Linked DNA regions of Pigmentiphaga sp. H8. The protein of the gene in region 3 interacts with the protein of the main gene of each other region in a pairwise test. Links are inferred from orthologs where the notes say so. Each region holds a gene or a part of one and is shown on either strand. Other genes may lie near its edges.

Region 1 (3,155 bases), 580 kb from region 3 along the record:
ATCGGCGAAGGCCCCGCCGCCCGCAGCGTCAAGCTCGACCTGCAGCCCTTCACGCTGGTCGGCGCCACCACCCGCGCGGGCATGCTGACCAACCCGCTGCGCGACCGCTTCGGCATCATCGCGCGCCTGGAGTTCTACACCGCCGACGAGCTGTCCTCCATCGTGACCCGCAGCGCCGGCCTGCTCAACGCCGCCATCGCCGAGGACGGCGCCCGCGAGATCGCGCGCCGTTCGCGCGGCACGCCCCGCATCGCCAACCGGCTGCTGCGGCGGGTGCGCGACTACGCCGAGGTCAAGGCCGGCGGCCGCATCACCGGCGAAGTCGCCCACGCCGCCCTGTCCATGCTGGACGTCGACCCGGCCGGCCTGGACATCATGGACCGCAAGCTGCTGGAAGCCATCGTCTACAAGTTCGACGGCGGCCCCGTGGGCCTGGACAGCCTGTCCGCCGCCATCGGCGAGGAACGCGACACCATCGAGGACGTGATCGAGCCCTACCTGATCCAGCACGGCTACGTCCAACGCACCCCGCGCGGCCGCATCGCCACCCAGGGCACCTATCGCCACCTGGGCCTGACCCCGCCCACGCAAACCGGTGGCGATCTGTTTTCCAGTTGATACGGAAATGATCGAGGCAGACCCAGGATGCGGCGGATCCGGCGGTCCACCCGCATCGCCCCCGGGACCCGGCGCCGGGCCGCCCCAAGGCGGGTCCCGGCCCCCTTGGGGGGCTGCCGCGTAGCGGCTGGGGGCTCACCATACTGGGCGCGCGTCAGCGCGTAGGGGGGTACAAAAACAAAACCCGTGCTGGGCATCCCCCAGGTCACGGGTTCGACTGTGCAGGGCACAGTTGACATCAAGTCGGACGAGATCATGAACGGCGTCGATGACGCGGCCATGACAGCTCGGTGCAGAATCGCCCGACCTGTAAAAGAAGGGTGGAAGCGTCGATAACCCGGACGGCGCCACCCACGCACCCGAAGCCGCACAGGCTTGCAATCAACGCTTCCTGGCGTCTGACGGCCCTGGCGCGCTAAAGTTTCCCGCTTTACAAGCCGTCACATTTGGCACAATGCCCGCATGGTGGCCGGATGCCCCGGACCGGCGGGTTGTTTACAATTTCGCCCCAGGGGCTTCATCGGCCTCAGCTCGCCAGACTCGTCCAAGGTTCCGCCTCGTGCTCCAACCCGCCAGTGAAGATTTCCGGTTTCCGATCCGGGTCTACTACGAAGATACCGACGCCGGCGGCGTGGTCTACTACGCCAACTACCTCAAGTTCTTCGAACGCGCCCGCACCGAGTGGCTGCGCGCGCTGGGCGTCGAACAGCGGGCGCTGGCGGACCTGACCGGCTGCATCTTCGTCGTGCGCGGCATCGACACCCAGTATCGGCGGCCCGCCGCCCTGGACGACAGCCTGACGATACGCAGCCAGGTCTCCCGCCTGGGCAAGGCCTCCATCGATTTCCTGCAGTTTTGCGAGCGCGGCGATGAACTGCTCGCGACCGGCAAGGTCCAGGTAGGATGCGTCGATCGCGCGACGCTGCGGCCGCGCGCGCTGCCGCCCGATCTCGTCCGGGCGCTCGCGCCGCTCGCGGCGGAACCCGCAACCGATTAACCCCGACATCAACCCTTCAGGCATCCTCTTTCGCCCCCCCAAAGGACTCTGCATGAACGTCAACCAGGATATGTCCATCCTGTCCCTGATCACCCAGGCAAGCTTTACCGTCCAGTGCGTGATGGCCATCCTTGCCATCGTGTCGCTGATGTCCTGGACCTACATCTTCCGCAAGCACTTCGCCATCAAGCGCGCCAAGCAGCAGACCGAGCGCTTCGAGGCCGACTTCTGGTCCGGCGGCGACCTGAACATGCTGCACCAGGCGGTCACCACGCGGCGCGGCGAACAAGGCGCGCTGGCGCGCATCTTCGAGGCCGGCATGGCCGAATTCGTCAAGGGCCGCCAGAGCAAGCTGAGCGACGTCAACACGCTGCTGGACGGCTCCCGCCGCGCGATGCGGGCCGCCTACCAGCGCGAGATGGACTCGCTCGAATCCCACCTCGCCTTCCTGGCCTCCACCGGCTCCGTCAGCCCCTACGTCGGCCTGTTCGGCACGGTCTGGGGCATCATGCACGCCTTCCGCGGCCTGGCCAACGTCGAACAGGCCACGCTGGCCAGCGTCGCGCCCGGCATCGCCGAAGCGCTGGTGGCCACGGCCATCGGCCTGTTCGCCGCCATTCCCGCGGTGGTCGCCTACAACCGGTTCTCGCACGACATCGACCGGCTGTCCATCCGCTTCGACAGCTTCATCGACGAGTTCCTGAACATCCTGCAACGACAGGTGCGCTGATGCCCTCGAACCGCTCCAGCAACCGCGGCGGCCGAGGTGGGCGCCGCTCCATGAACGAGATCAACGTCGTCCCGTACATCGACGTCATGCTGGTGCTGCTGGTGATCTTCATGGTTACCGCGCCCATGATGTCGCCGGGCCTGATCGACCTGCCCACGGTGGGCAAGGCCTCGCAGGTACCGGTCAAGCCGCTCGAGATCATCCTGGCCGCCGACGGCAATGTCACCATCCGCGACCGCGAGCGCGGCGACAGCACGCCGCATGCCGTCCCGCGCAACGACCTCGCCCGCCTCGCGCGCGAACGCCAGTCCGAACATCCCGACCAGCCCGTCGTCATCTCCGCCGACCGCAAGGCGCAATACGAGTCCGTGCTGAAAGTCATGGACGACCTGCAGCGCCAGGGCGTCAAGCGGGTCGGCCTGCTGGTCAAGCAACAAGGCTCCTGATTGCCCATGGCGCCCAACGACCGATCCAACCGACCTCTCCGACGACCGCCGGAACCCGGCAAGTGGAAATCCTTCGGCCTGGCGGTGCTGATGCACGTGCTGCTGGCCGCCGCCCTGATCTTCAGCCTGGACTGGAACCGGCGCTCGCCGGGGCCGGTCCAGGCCGAACTGTGGACGGCGCTGCCCGCGCCCAACCAGCCCGAGCCGCCCACCCCCACGCCCGAACCGCAACCCGAGCCGATCAAGCCGCCCCCGCCACCGCCTCCGCCGCCTGAACCCAAGGTGACGCAGGAGAAGCCCGACATCGCCATCGAGCAGGAAAAGAAGCGCCGCGAGGCTGAACGGCGCGAAGCCGAGGAGCGCG
Region 2 (3,066 bases), 380 kb from region 3 along the record:
ACCCTGTTCATGGGCATGGCGAGCGAAGGCAAGCAAGGCATCGTAATAGCCGTTGGCGTTGAGCAACCCCACCGGCTTGGAGTGGTAGCCGATCTGTTGCCAGGTCAGCACCTCGAAAAGTTCGTCCAGCGTGCCGAAACCGCCGGGCAGCGCGACGAAGGCGTCCGAGAGTTCGACCATGCGGGCCTTGCGGGCATGCATGGTCGGCACGACGTACATGTCGGTCAGGCCCTTGTGGCCGACCTCTTTTTCCCACAGCCGTTCGGGGATGACGCCGGTCACCTGCCCGCCCGCCTCGAGCGCGGCATTGGCCACGTGCCCCATCAGCCCGACACTGCCGCCGCCATATACCAGCCGCATTCCCCGCCCCGCCACCGCGCGCCCGAAGTCGCGCGCCACGTCGGCAAAGAAAGGATCGTTCCCGGCACTGGCGCCGCAATACACACAAACCGCATCCATCTAAATTCCCTCGACTTTTGGATCCCTGGCCAGCAGGCGCGACACTGCCTGCGCCGGCGGCACGCGGTCGAACAGCACCGCGCAGACGGCCTCGGTGATCGGCATCTCGACCCCGCGGCGGCGAGCCAGGTCGCGCACGGCCGGCGCGCAGCGCACGCCCTCGGCCACCTGGGTCATGTCGCCCAGGATCTCGTCCAGCGACCGGCCGCGGCCGATCTCCAGGCCGACGTGGCGGTTGCGGGACAGGTCCCCGGTGGCGGTCAGGATCAGGTCGCCCAGTCCGGTCAGGCCGGAGAAGGTGTCTGCCTGCGCGCCCAGGGCCACGCCCAGGCGCGTCATCTCGGCCAGGCCGCGGGTGATGAGGGCGGCACGGGCGTTGGCGCCCATGCCCAGGCCATCGCCGATGCCGCAGGCGATGGCCATGATGTTCTTGACGGCCCCCCCCACCTCGACGCCGACGATGTCCTCGCTGCCGTAGACGCGGATCGCGCCGCCGTGCAGCGCATCGGTGACGCGGCCGCGCAGTTCCGCGCTGGCGCTGGCGATGGTCAGCGCCACCGGCAGGCCCCGCGCCACTTCCTTGGCGAAAGACGGCCCCGACAGGACACCGGTGGACAGCCCCGCCGCACCGGCGAACGCGGCCTCGGCGATGGCGTGCGGCAGGCGGCCGGTGTCCGCGTCCAGGCCCTTGCAGGTCCAGGCCACCGCCAGGTCGTTCAGGCCGTGGCGGGCCACGCCCGCCGCCACCTCGCGGCAGGCCTGCTCCATGCCGGCCACCGGCACGCCCAGGATCAGCAGCGGGCGCGGGGCGCCGCGCAGGTGCTCGAACAGGTCATCGAGGTCGCTGGTGCAGCGCAGGTCCTGCGGCAGCGCGACCCCGGGCAGGTAGTCGGCGTTCTCGTGGGTATCGGCGATGCGGCGCGCCAGCTCGGGCCGGCGGGCCCACAGCATGGTGGCATGGCCCCGGGCGCAGGCGGCGGCCAGGGCCGTGCCCCAGCTGCCCGCCCCCAGGACGGCGACGCGCAGGCCCGGCGCCATGTCCGCCACGGTGCTGGCGCCGCTCAGTGCTTGGTGCCCGGCGGCAGGATCAGGCCGGCGTCGTTGCCGGCCTGGGCCACCTGCTGCTCGGCGGCGGCCTGGGCCACGCGCTGCTCGTAGATGGCCTGGAAGTTGACCTCGGCCAGGTGCAGCGGGGCCATCGACGCGCGGGTGATGGCGTCGGCGATGTTGCTGCGCAGGTAGGGGTAGATGATGCCGGGGCAGGCGATGCCCAGGATGGGGTCGAGCTGTTCCAGGGGGATGTTGGCCAGTTCGAAGATGCCGGACTGCTTGCCTTCGACCAGGTACAGGACCTTGTCGCCGACCTTGGTGGTCACGGTGGCGGTCACGGTCACTTCGAAGACGGTCTCGGCCAGCGCCTGGGCGCCGACGTCGATGGCGACCTCGACCCCGGGCTGCTCGGTTTCCAGGAAGATCTGGGGCGCGTTGGGCAACTCCAGCGACAGGTCTTTCAGGTAGACGCGCTGGATGTTGAACACGGGGGCTTGCTGCTCTTGATTGTCGGACATGGGAGAAAGTCTGGAAACGGAAAGCCTGCTGGCTGAACCCGGCCCCCGGTACGCGCGGGGCCGAAACGTATGCACCAAAAGAACATGCCGGGGACACGCCCCGGCCACAACGAAATCAATGGTCCTGCTTCGCCGGGCCGGCAAGCAGCGGTTGCAGCCCGCCCGCGCGGTCGAGCGCGGCGAGTTCGTCGAAACCGCCCACGTGCGTATCGCCGATGTAGATCTGCGGCACCGTGCGCCGGCCGGTACGCTCGATCATCTCGGCCCGGCGCTCGGGCTCGGCGTCGATGCGCACCTTCTCGATCTCCTGCACGCCGCGCTGCTTGAGCAGCATCTCGGCGCGCATGCAAAAGGGGCAATACCCCGTCGAATACATCAGGACTTTCTGCATGGCGCTATCCCTTCGCAATGGGCATGCCCGCCTGCACCCAGCCGGACAGGCCGCCCGACAGGCTGCTGACTTCGGCGAAGCCCTGGGCCTTGAACTGAGCCACCGCCTTGGCCGCGTCGCGGCCGTTGCTGCCCACCAGGATGAGCGGCTTGTTCTTGGGCAGGCCGGCCGCCTTCTGCGCCAGGTCGGCCAGCGGCACGCTGCGCGACTGGGCGATGTGGCCAGCCGAGAAGTCGGCCGCCGGGCGCACATCGACGAACACCGCCTGGCGCTGGTTCGCCGCGGCCGTGGCCTCGGCCGCGCTCATGGCGCCGCCGGACTGGCCGCCGCGCAGCGATTGCCACAGCAGCAGGCCGCCCGAGACGAGAGCCAATGCGATCAGGAGAATGTTGTCGAGGATGAATTTCACGAGCGGACCCTGGGAAACCTGGTGAGAGGAACACACGTGCCGCCGGCCGGACAGCCTGGCGTTACGCGCGCTTACGAATTCGCAAAACGGCGGGAAAACCACATGATCCGCCGGTTTTTTGCCATTGCGGCGGCCCGATTCCGGTCCCACGGCAAAGACAATGCCGCAGGATTATAAAATGTCGGGATAGGCAGCCGTTTTTTCAACGGGCTGCCGTCCGTCCCCGCCGTTTTCCGGGC
Region 3 (3,628 bases):
CTCCTTGATCAGCTTGCTGACGGCGGACTGCGTCACGAACAGCACGTCGGCGGCCGACGTCATGCTTCGAGTGACCATGACGGCCTGGAAGGCTTCGATGTGGCGCACGGAGAACATGGACGAAGCTCCGGAATGATCGGCCCGCGGGAGGCATGCCGGCGGAATACTACCCCACCACCAATGAAAAGACCGGCAAGCGCCGGTCTTTTCTCGTCACGTTGCGGGACGCCGCGTCAGGCGAGCCGGCCGTGGCACTGCTTGTACTTCTTGCCGCTGCCGCAGGGGCAGGGATCGTTGCGTCCGACCTTGGGCAGCACGTTGCGCATCGGTTCCTGTCCGGACCCCGCGGCCGCATTGGCGGCGGCCAGGGCCTCGTCGTAGTCGGAGTGGTGGTACTGCACGTTCTGCACGTGCGGCAGGGCGGCGTCCTGCTCGACCTGTTCCACCTGCTCGGCCGACTGCACGCGCACGGTCATCAGCACCTTGACGACGTCGTTGCGGATGCGGTCCAGCATGTTGGAGAACAGCTCGAAGGCTTCGCGCTTGTATTCCTGCTTGGGATTCTTCTGGGCGTAGCCGCGCAGGTGGATGCCCTGGCGCAGGTGGTCCAGCATGGCCAGGTGCTCGCGCCAGTGCGTGTCGATGGACTGCAGCAGGATGGAGCGTTCGAACTGGCCCCACATCTCGGTGCCCACCAGGGTCACCTTGGCATCGTAGGCGTCGGCCGAGGCCTTGAGCACGCGCTCGAGCAGGTCGTCGTCGGTCAGGTTGGGTTCGGCTTCCACCATCTCGGCCAGCGGCAGCTCGACCTGCCATTCCAGCTCCAGCGCCTTCTGCAGGCCCGGCACGTCCCATTGTTCCTCGACCGAGTCTTCGGGCACGTAGCCGCGGAAGGTCTCGGTGAAGGTGGCCACGCGCAGGTTGGCGACCACGTCGGCGATGGAGGGGGCTTCCAGGACTTCGTTGCGCTGGGTGTAGATGACCTTGCGCTGGTCGTTGGCGACGTCGTCGTACTCCAGCAATTGCTTGCGGATGTCGAAGTTGCGGGCCTCGACCTTGCGCTGGGCCGACTCGATGGAGCGGGTGACCATGCCGGCCTCGATGGGCTCGCCCTCGGGCAGCTTGAGGCGCTCCATGATGGCGCGCACGCGGTCGCCGGCGAAGATGCGCATCAGCGAATCTTCCAGCGACAGGTAGAAGCGCGACGAACCCGGATCGCCCTGGCGGCCGGCGCGGCCGCGCAGCTGGTTGTCGATGCGGCGCGATTCGTGGCGCTCGGTGCCGATGATGCGCAGGCCGCCGGCGGCCTTGACCTGCTCGTTCAGCGGCTTCCATTCGTCGCGCACGCGGGCGATGCGGATGTCTTTCTCGGTCTCGGACAGCGCGTCGTCGGCGCGGATCAGGTCCACCTGCTTGTCGACGCTGCCGCCCAGCACGATATCGGTGCCGCGGCCCGCCATGTTGGTGGCGATGGTGATGTGGCCGGGCTTGCCGGCCTCGGCCACGATCTCGGCTTCGCGCGCGTGCTGCTTGGCGTTGAGCACCTCGTGCTTCAGGCCGGCCTTCACCAGCATGGCCGACAGCAGCTCGGAATTCTCGATGCTGGTGGTACCCACCAGCACCGGCTGGCCGCGCTTCTGGCAATCGCGGATGTCTTCCAGGATGGCGTTGTACTTTTCCTGGTCGGTCTTGAAGACCTGGTCGTTCTGGTCGGCGCGGATCATGGGCCGGTTGGTCGGCATGATCACGGTCTCGAGGCGGTAGATTTCCTGGAACTCGTAGGCCTCGGTATCGGCCGTGCCGGTCATGCCAGCCAGCTTCTCGTACATCCGGAAGTAGTTCTGGAAGGTGATCGAGGCCAGGGTCTGGTTCTCGTTCTGGATCTTCACGCCTTCCTTGGCCTCGACCGCCTGGTGCAGGCCGTCGGACCAGCGGCGGCCCACCATCAGGCGGCCGGTGAATTCGTCGACGATGACCACTTCGTTGTTCTGCACGACGTAGTGCTGGTCGCGGAAGAACAGGTTGTGCGCCCGCAGCGCCGCCATCAGGTGGTGCATCAGGCTGATGTGGCGCGGCTCGTACAGCGACTCGCCCTCGGGCAGCAGGCCCTGGCGCTCCAGGATCTGCTCGGCCTTCTCGTGGCCGGCTTCCGACAGGTAGACCTGATGGCTTTTCTCGTCCACCCAGAAGTCGCCCTCGGGCTCGGGCTCGTTGGACTTGGGCTCGGACGCCATCCGGGTCAGCAGCGGCGGCACCGCGTTCATCCGGATGTACATCTCGGTATGGTCTTCGGCCTGGCCCGAGATGATCAGCGGCGTGCGCGCCTCGTCGATCAGGATGGAGTCGACCTCGTCGACCACCGCGTAGAACAGCGCGCGCTGGCGGCGGTCCTCCACGCGGTATTCCATGTTGTCGCGCAGGTAGTCGAAGCCGAATTCGTTGTTGGTGCCGTAGGTGATGTCGGCCCGGTAGGCCTCGATCTTTTCCTCGTTGGGCTGCTGCGAGACCACCACGCCCACCGACAGGCCCAGGAACTTGTACAGGCGGCCCATCCAGGCCGCATCCCGCTGCGCCAGGTAATCGTTGACCGTCACCACGTGCACGCCCTTGCCGGCGATGGCGTTCAGGTAGGTCGGCAGCGTCGCCACCAGGGTCTTGCCCTCGCCCGTGCGCATTTCGGCGATGCGGCCGCTGTGCAGCACGATCCCGCCCAGCAGCTGGACGTCGAAGTGGCGCATGCCCAGCACCCGCTTGCCGCCCTCGCGCACGACGGCGAAGGCCTCGGGCAGAAGGTCGTCCAGCGACTCGCCGTTCTGGTAGCGTTGCTTGAACTCTTGCGTGCGGGCCGTGAGTTGCTCGTCGCTGAGTGCGGCGGTCTGGGACTCCAGCGTGTTGATCCGAGCGACCAACTTGCCGTACTGCTTCAGCAGCCGGTCATTGCGGCTGCCGAAAATTTTCTTGAGCAGAGAGGAAACCATGCGCGATATTTGCAAGCAACCGGGGCCGGGCCGTGGCCTAGCATCCCAGCCGGGATAGGGGATAAGCCAGCCAGTTTAGCACCGTGGGAGGACGTTGAATCGCGCGCGCCGTCCGCATGGACATCCCCGCCCGGCCGCCGCCCCGGAGGCTGGCCCGGCCCGGAGACGGCGCCCGCCCCTGGCCGGGACCGGTCCGGGTCAATCCCGGGTGAGCCTGGCCTCCTTGACGATGCGGGCCATCAGTTGCCTGTCCTGGACGAACAGTTTGCCAAACTCATCGACGTTCATGGCATCCGGCGCCACGCCCTGGGTGGCCAGGCGCTCCTTGATGACCGGCATCTCCAGCACCTTCGCCACCGCGGCGTTGATGCGCTGGACCACCGGCGCGGGCGTGCCGGCGGGCGCCAGCAGGCCGAACCACGACTCGAACACGTAGGAAGGCAGGCCGGCCTGGGCGATGGGCGGCACGCTGGGCAGCAGGGGCGAAGGCTGGCGCGAGGTCACGCCGATGATGCGCAGCCTGGCATCCTGCAGGTAGGCGCCGACGCCGGCATTGGGCACGATCACCGCCTGCGCCCGCCCGCCGGCCACGTCGTTGGCCGCTTCCTGGGTGGATTTGTAGGGGATGTGCAGCATGTCCAGCCCGGCCG
Region 4 (3,261 bases), 2.7 Mb from region 3 along the record:
GATCGGATAGGCAATCCACCCGATGATTATCATCGGTCACCACAAGCCAAAAACATTCGTACGATGCGGTTACCTTGACCCCTCAATGAGAATTGCTTCCATCCAATTTTTTGCCGGATATTTGTCATCAGGTACGCATGAGCAGGGTTTATTCGTCCACGAGCCTCGCGTGTCGACGGCAAGAAAAGCAGGCCGCCCGACCGCTCCTGCCCTGCCCATTCGATGTTGAAAAGGAGACCGCCACTGCATGGATTTTCTGGCAACCGCACGCCTTTACACCCGGGTCGTGGAACTCGGCAGCATGTCAGCCGCCGCGCGCGAATTCGAGATGGGACAACCCGCGGTCAGTGAACGCATCGACAGGCTGGAGAAATACCTCAGCACCAAGCTGCTGATGCGCAGCGCGCGGACGCTCGCCTGCACCCACGAAGGACAGCTCTTCTATGACCACAGCAAGGCCCTGCTTGCACTGGCAGAAACCGCCATCGCTTCGGTCTCGATCCGAGGAAAGGAAAACCTGATCCGGGGCCCCGTACGCATCGCGTCGGCGCACTGCCCCGGGGAAATTCTCCTTCCATCGATCCTCATGCGCGCCCGGATGAAGCACCCCGAACTGCGTATCGACCTCGTCTTGAACGACACGATCGTCGATCCGATCACCGAGGGTGTCGACATCTCGCTTCGTCTTGGCCACGTGGGTGAAGGCAGGTTTGTCGCCTACCCCCTCGGCAACGTCCGGCGCGTTCTCGTGGCCGCGCCTTCATTCCTGAAACACGCCGGATCCATCAGCGTGCCGTCCGACCTGTCCAACCATCCCTTCATCCGTTCCAAGGGGACGTTCGCCAACGAGCAGCTTCCGTTGATCACTGCGCGTCAAGACACCGAGTTCGTACGCATCCAGACGATGGTCACCACCAGTCATTGGCGGCCACTGTATGAGTTGTTGATCGCCGGCGGCGGGATCGGCGTGCTGCACTACGCGGCTTGCGCAAATGCGATTAGAAGCGGAGCACTGGTCCGGGTCCTGCCCAGCCACTCGATTCCCGAGCTGCCGTTTCATGCCCTCGTGCAAGGTTTTCGTCCCGCATCCCCCAGGATCCGGGCCGTCCTGGAAATCCTCAAGACGGAAATTCCCCTGGCGCTCCAACAGGCGTCCGCGCCGCTTGCCGAGGAATGATGCCGTGTCTGGGCGGCACGACAAAAAAACCCGCGATCTCGTGAAAGATTCGCGGGTTTTTTGATGTACCAGAGAGATTCTGGAGAAATCCTGGTGCCGTCGGCGAGACTCGAACTCGCACAGCTTTCGCCACTACCCCCTCAAGATAGCGTGTCTACCAATTTCACCACGACGGCTTGCGTGAGCCCGCTAGTATATAACATTTGCGGGCTCATCAGCGGGATTCCCTTCAGTTTTTCTGGGCGGGCGCCTCGGGCTGGGCAGGCGCGGCCGGCGGCGTGGCGGGCACGGACGGGACCGACGCATCGGGGGCGGCCGGGGCCGGTGCGGGCGTACTGCCGGGAACCGCGGGCACGGACAGGTCGCTGGGATGGCTTTCCATGACGCCGCCCTGCGAGGCGGCGGGAGCCGGACGGCCCAGGTAGGCCAGCGCGGCGGTGGAGATGAAGAAGACGACCGCCGCCCACTTGGTGGTGCGCGACAGGAAGTTGGCCGCGCCGGCGGCGCCGAACAGGCTGCCGGCGGAGCCGCCGCCGAAGGCGGAGCCCATGTCGGCACCCTTGCCCTGTTGCAGGAGGACCAGGACGATGATCGTCAGGGCGGAAATGACCTGCACGATCAGCAGGACGGTAAGTGTTACGGACATTCAAGCACTCCGGGTTGTTGCGCCCGCCTCGGCGATGCGCAGGAAGTCTTCGGCCACCAGCGAGGCGCCGCCTATCAGGCCGCCGTCGATGTCGGGCATGGCGAACAGTTCGGCGGCATTGGCCGCCTTGACGCTGCCGCCGTACAACACACGCACGCCGGCGCAGTCGACGCCCTGGAGCGCGGCCCGGATGGCGGCGTGCACTTCCTGGGCCTGTTCGGGGCTGGCGGTCTTGCCGGTGCCGATCGCCCAGACGGGTTCGTAGGCGATGACCATGGCGGCCACGGCTTCCCGGCCCAGGGCCAGCACGGGCTTGAGCTGTTCGTCGATGACCGCCAGGGTACGGCCGGCTTCGCGCTCGGCCAGGGTCTCGCCCACGCAGACGACGGGGGTCAGGCCCGCGCCCAGCGCGGCCTTGGCCTTGTCGGCCACGAGCTGGCTGGTTTCACCGTGCAGGCTGCGCCGCTCGGAATGGCCGGCCAGCACGTAGCGGCAGCCGAAATCGGCCAGCATGGCGCCGGACACTTCGCCAGTGTAGGCGCCCTGCGCATGGACGCTGATGTCCTGGGCGCCCCAGGCGATGTCGGAATCGGTCAGCGCGGACTCGGCCTGGGCCAGGTACGGAAACGGCACGCAGACGCCGACGTCGCAGGCGGCGGCCCCGGAGGACTGGTTCCAGCCGCTGCGTATGGCCGAGAGCAGCTGGCCGTTGGTGGCCAGCGCGCCGTGCATCTTCCAGTTGCCCAGCACCAGGCGGCGAATGTTCTGTTTAGTTGCCATCGACAAGAATCGAAAAATGCCCGCGCGGACAAAAATATGCGGGCAAAACCTCGATTGTATCGGCTCCAGCGCGCGGCTGCAGCCGATGTCGCAAAAAATGCTGGGCGCGAAGCGCGTAGGGGGGCTAAACCGTCAGCACGATCTTCCCGACGTGCTCGCCCGACTCCATCATGGCGTGGGCCTTGTCCGCCTCGCGCAGCGGGAAAGTGGCGTAGACCACGGGCTTCAGTCGGCCGGACTCGAACAGCGGCCAGACGTTCTGGCGCAGCGCGGCCGCCACCTCGCCCTTGAACTGCGCCGAACGCGGGCGCAGGGTGGAACCGGTGATGGTCAGGCGCCGGCTGAGCACCCGGGCGAAGTCGATCTCGCCCTTCGCGCCGCCCAGCAGCGCGATCAGCACGATGCGGCCGTCTTCGGCCAGGCAGTGGATGTCGCGCGCGACGTAGTCGCCGGCCACCATGTCCAGGACCACGTCCACGCCCCGGCCGTCGGTCAGGCGCTTGATTTCCTGCACGAAATCCTGGGTGCGGTAGTTGATCCCGGCGGTGGCGCCGAGCTTCTCTACCGCGGCGACGCGCTCGTCGTTGCCCACCGTGGCATACACCGGATGGCCCAGCGCCTTGGCCAGCTGGACAGCCGTGGTGCCGATGCCGCTGGC

Evidence for each region.
Region 1: the proteins of secA (region 3) and ybgC interact in binary tests that used the Escherichia coli proteins (3 or more experiments, as listed by UniProt). The link is inferred for Pigmentiphaga sp. H8 from one-to-one orthologs.
Region 2: the proteins of secA (region 3) and secB interact in binary tests that used the Escherichia coli proteins (3 or more experiments, as listed by UniProt). The link is inferred for Pigmentiphaga sp. H8 from one-to-one orthologs.
Region 4: the proteins of secA (region 3) and secG interact in binary tests that used the Escherichia coli proteins (3 or more experiments, as listed by UniProt). The link is inferred for Pigmentiphaga sp. H8 from one-to-one orthologs.

What each region holds. Positions count from the first base shown.
Region 1 is NZ_CP033966.1:4,370,421-4,373,575, forward strand. What follows is about bases 107-2,896. They hold ybgC (tol-pal system-associated acyl-CoA thioesterase), read left to right. Parts: upstream 107-1,177; coding sequence 1,178-1,615; downstream 1,616-2,896. Other genes in these bases: ruvB (Holliday junction branch migration DNA helicase RuvB), read left to right, coding at 107-618; tolQ (protein TolQ), read left to right, coding at 1,668-2,345; tolR (protein TolR), read left to right, coding at 2,345-2,791; tolA (cell envelope integrity protein TolA), read left to right, coding at 2,798-2,896. Also shown: more of ruvB, read left to right, coding at 1-106; more of tolA, read left to right, coding at 2,897-3,155.
Region 2 is NZ_CP033966.1:5,331,527-5,334,592, forward strand. What follows is about bases 275-2,975. They hold secB (protein-export chaperone SecB), read right to left. Parts: upstream 2,028-2,975; coding sequence 1,521-2,027; downstream 275-1,520. Other genes in these bases: EGT29_RS28610 (TIGR00730 family Rossman fold protein), read right to left, coding at 275-459; EGT29_RS28615 (NAD(P)H-dependent glycerol-3-phosphate dehydrogenase), read right to left, coding at 460-1,497; grxC (glutaredoxin 3), read right to left, coding at 2,143-2,418; EGT29_RS25140 (rhodanese-like domain-containing protein), read right to left, coding at 2,423-2,827. In the rest of the region: more of EGT29_RS28610, read right to left, coding at 1-274. UniProt on the Escherichia coli protein: One of the proteins required for the normal export of some preproteins out of the cell cytoplasm. It is a molecular chaperone that binds to a subset of precursor proteins, maintaining them in a translocation-competent state.
Region 3 is NZ_CP033966.1:4,950,609-4,954,236, forward strand. The notes cover bases 34-3,296. They hold secA (preprotein translocase subunit SecA), read right to left. Parts: upstream 2,979-3,296; coding sequence 234-2,978; downstream 34-233. Other genes in these bases: EGT29_RS23290 (LysR substrate-binding domain-containing protein), read right to left, coding at 34-117; EGT29_RS23300 (tripartite tricarboxylate transporter substrate-binding protein), read right to left, coding at 3,177-3,296. Outside these bases: more of EGT29_RS23290, read right to left, coding at 1-33; more of EGT29_RS23300, read right to left, coding at 3,297-3,628. UniProt on the Escherichia coli protein: Required for protein export, interacts with the SecYEG preprotein conducting channel.
Region 4 is NZ_CP033966.1:2,284,992-2,288,252, reverse strand. The notes cover bases 116-3,011. They hold secG (preprotein translocase subunit SecG), read right to left. Parts: upstream 1,824-3,011; coding sequence 1,407-1,823; downstream 116-1,406. Other genes in these bases: EGT29_RS10815 (NAD(P)H-quinone oxidoreductase), read right to left, coding at 2,728-3,011; tpiA (triose-phosphate isomerase), read right to left, coding at 1,824-2,603; EGT29_RS10835 (LysR family transcriptional regulator), read left to right, coding at 248-1,177. Also shown: more of EGT29_RS10815, read right to left, coding at 3,012-3,261. UniProt on the Escherichia coli protein: Subunit of the protein translocation channel SecYEG. Overexpression of some hybrid proteins has been thought to jam the protein secretion apparatus resulting in cell death; while this may be true it also results in FtsH-mediated degradation of SecY.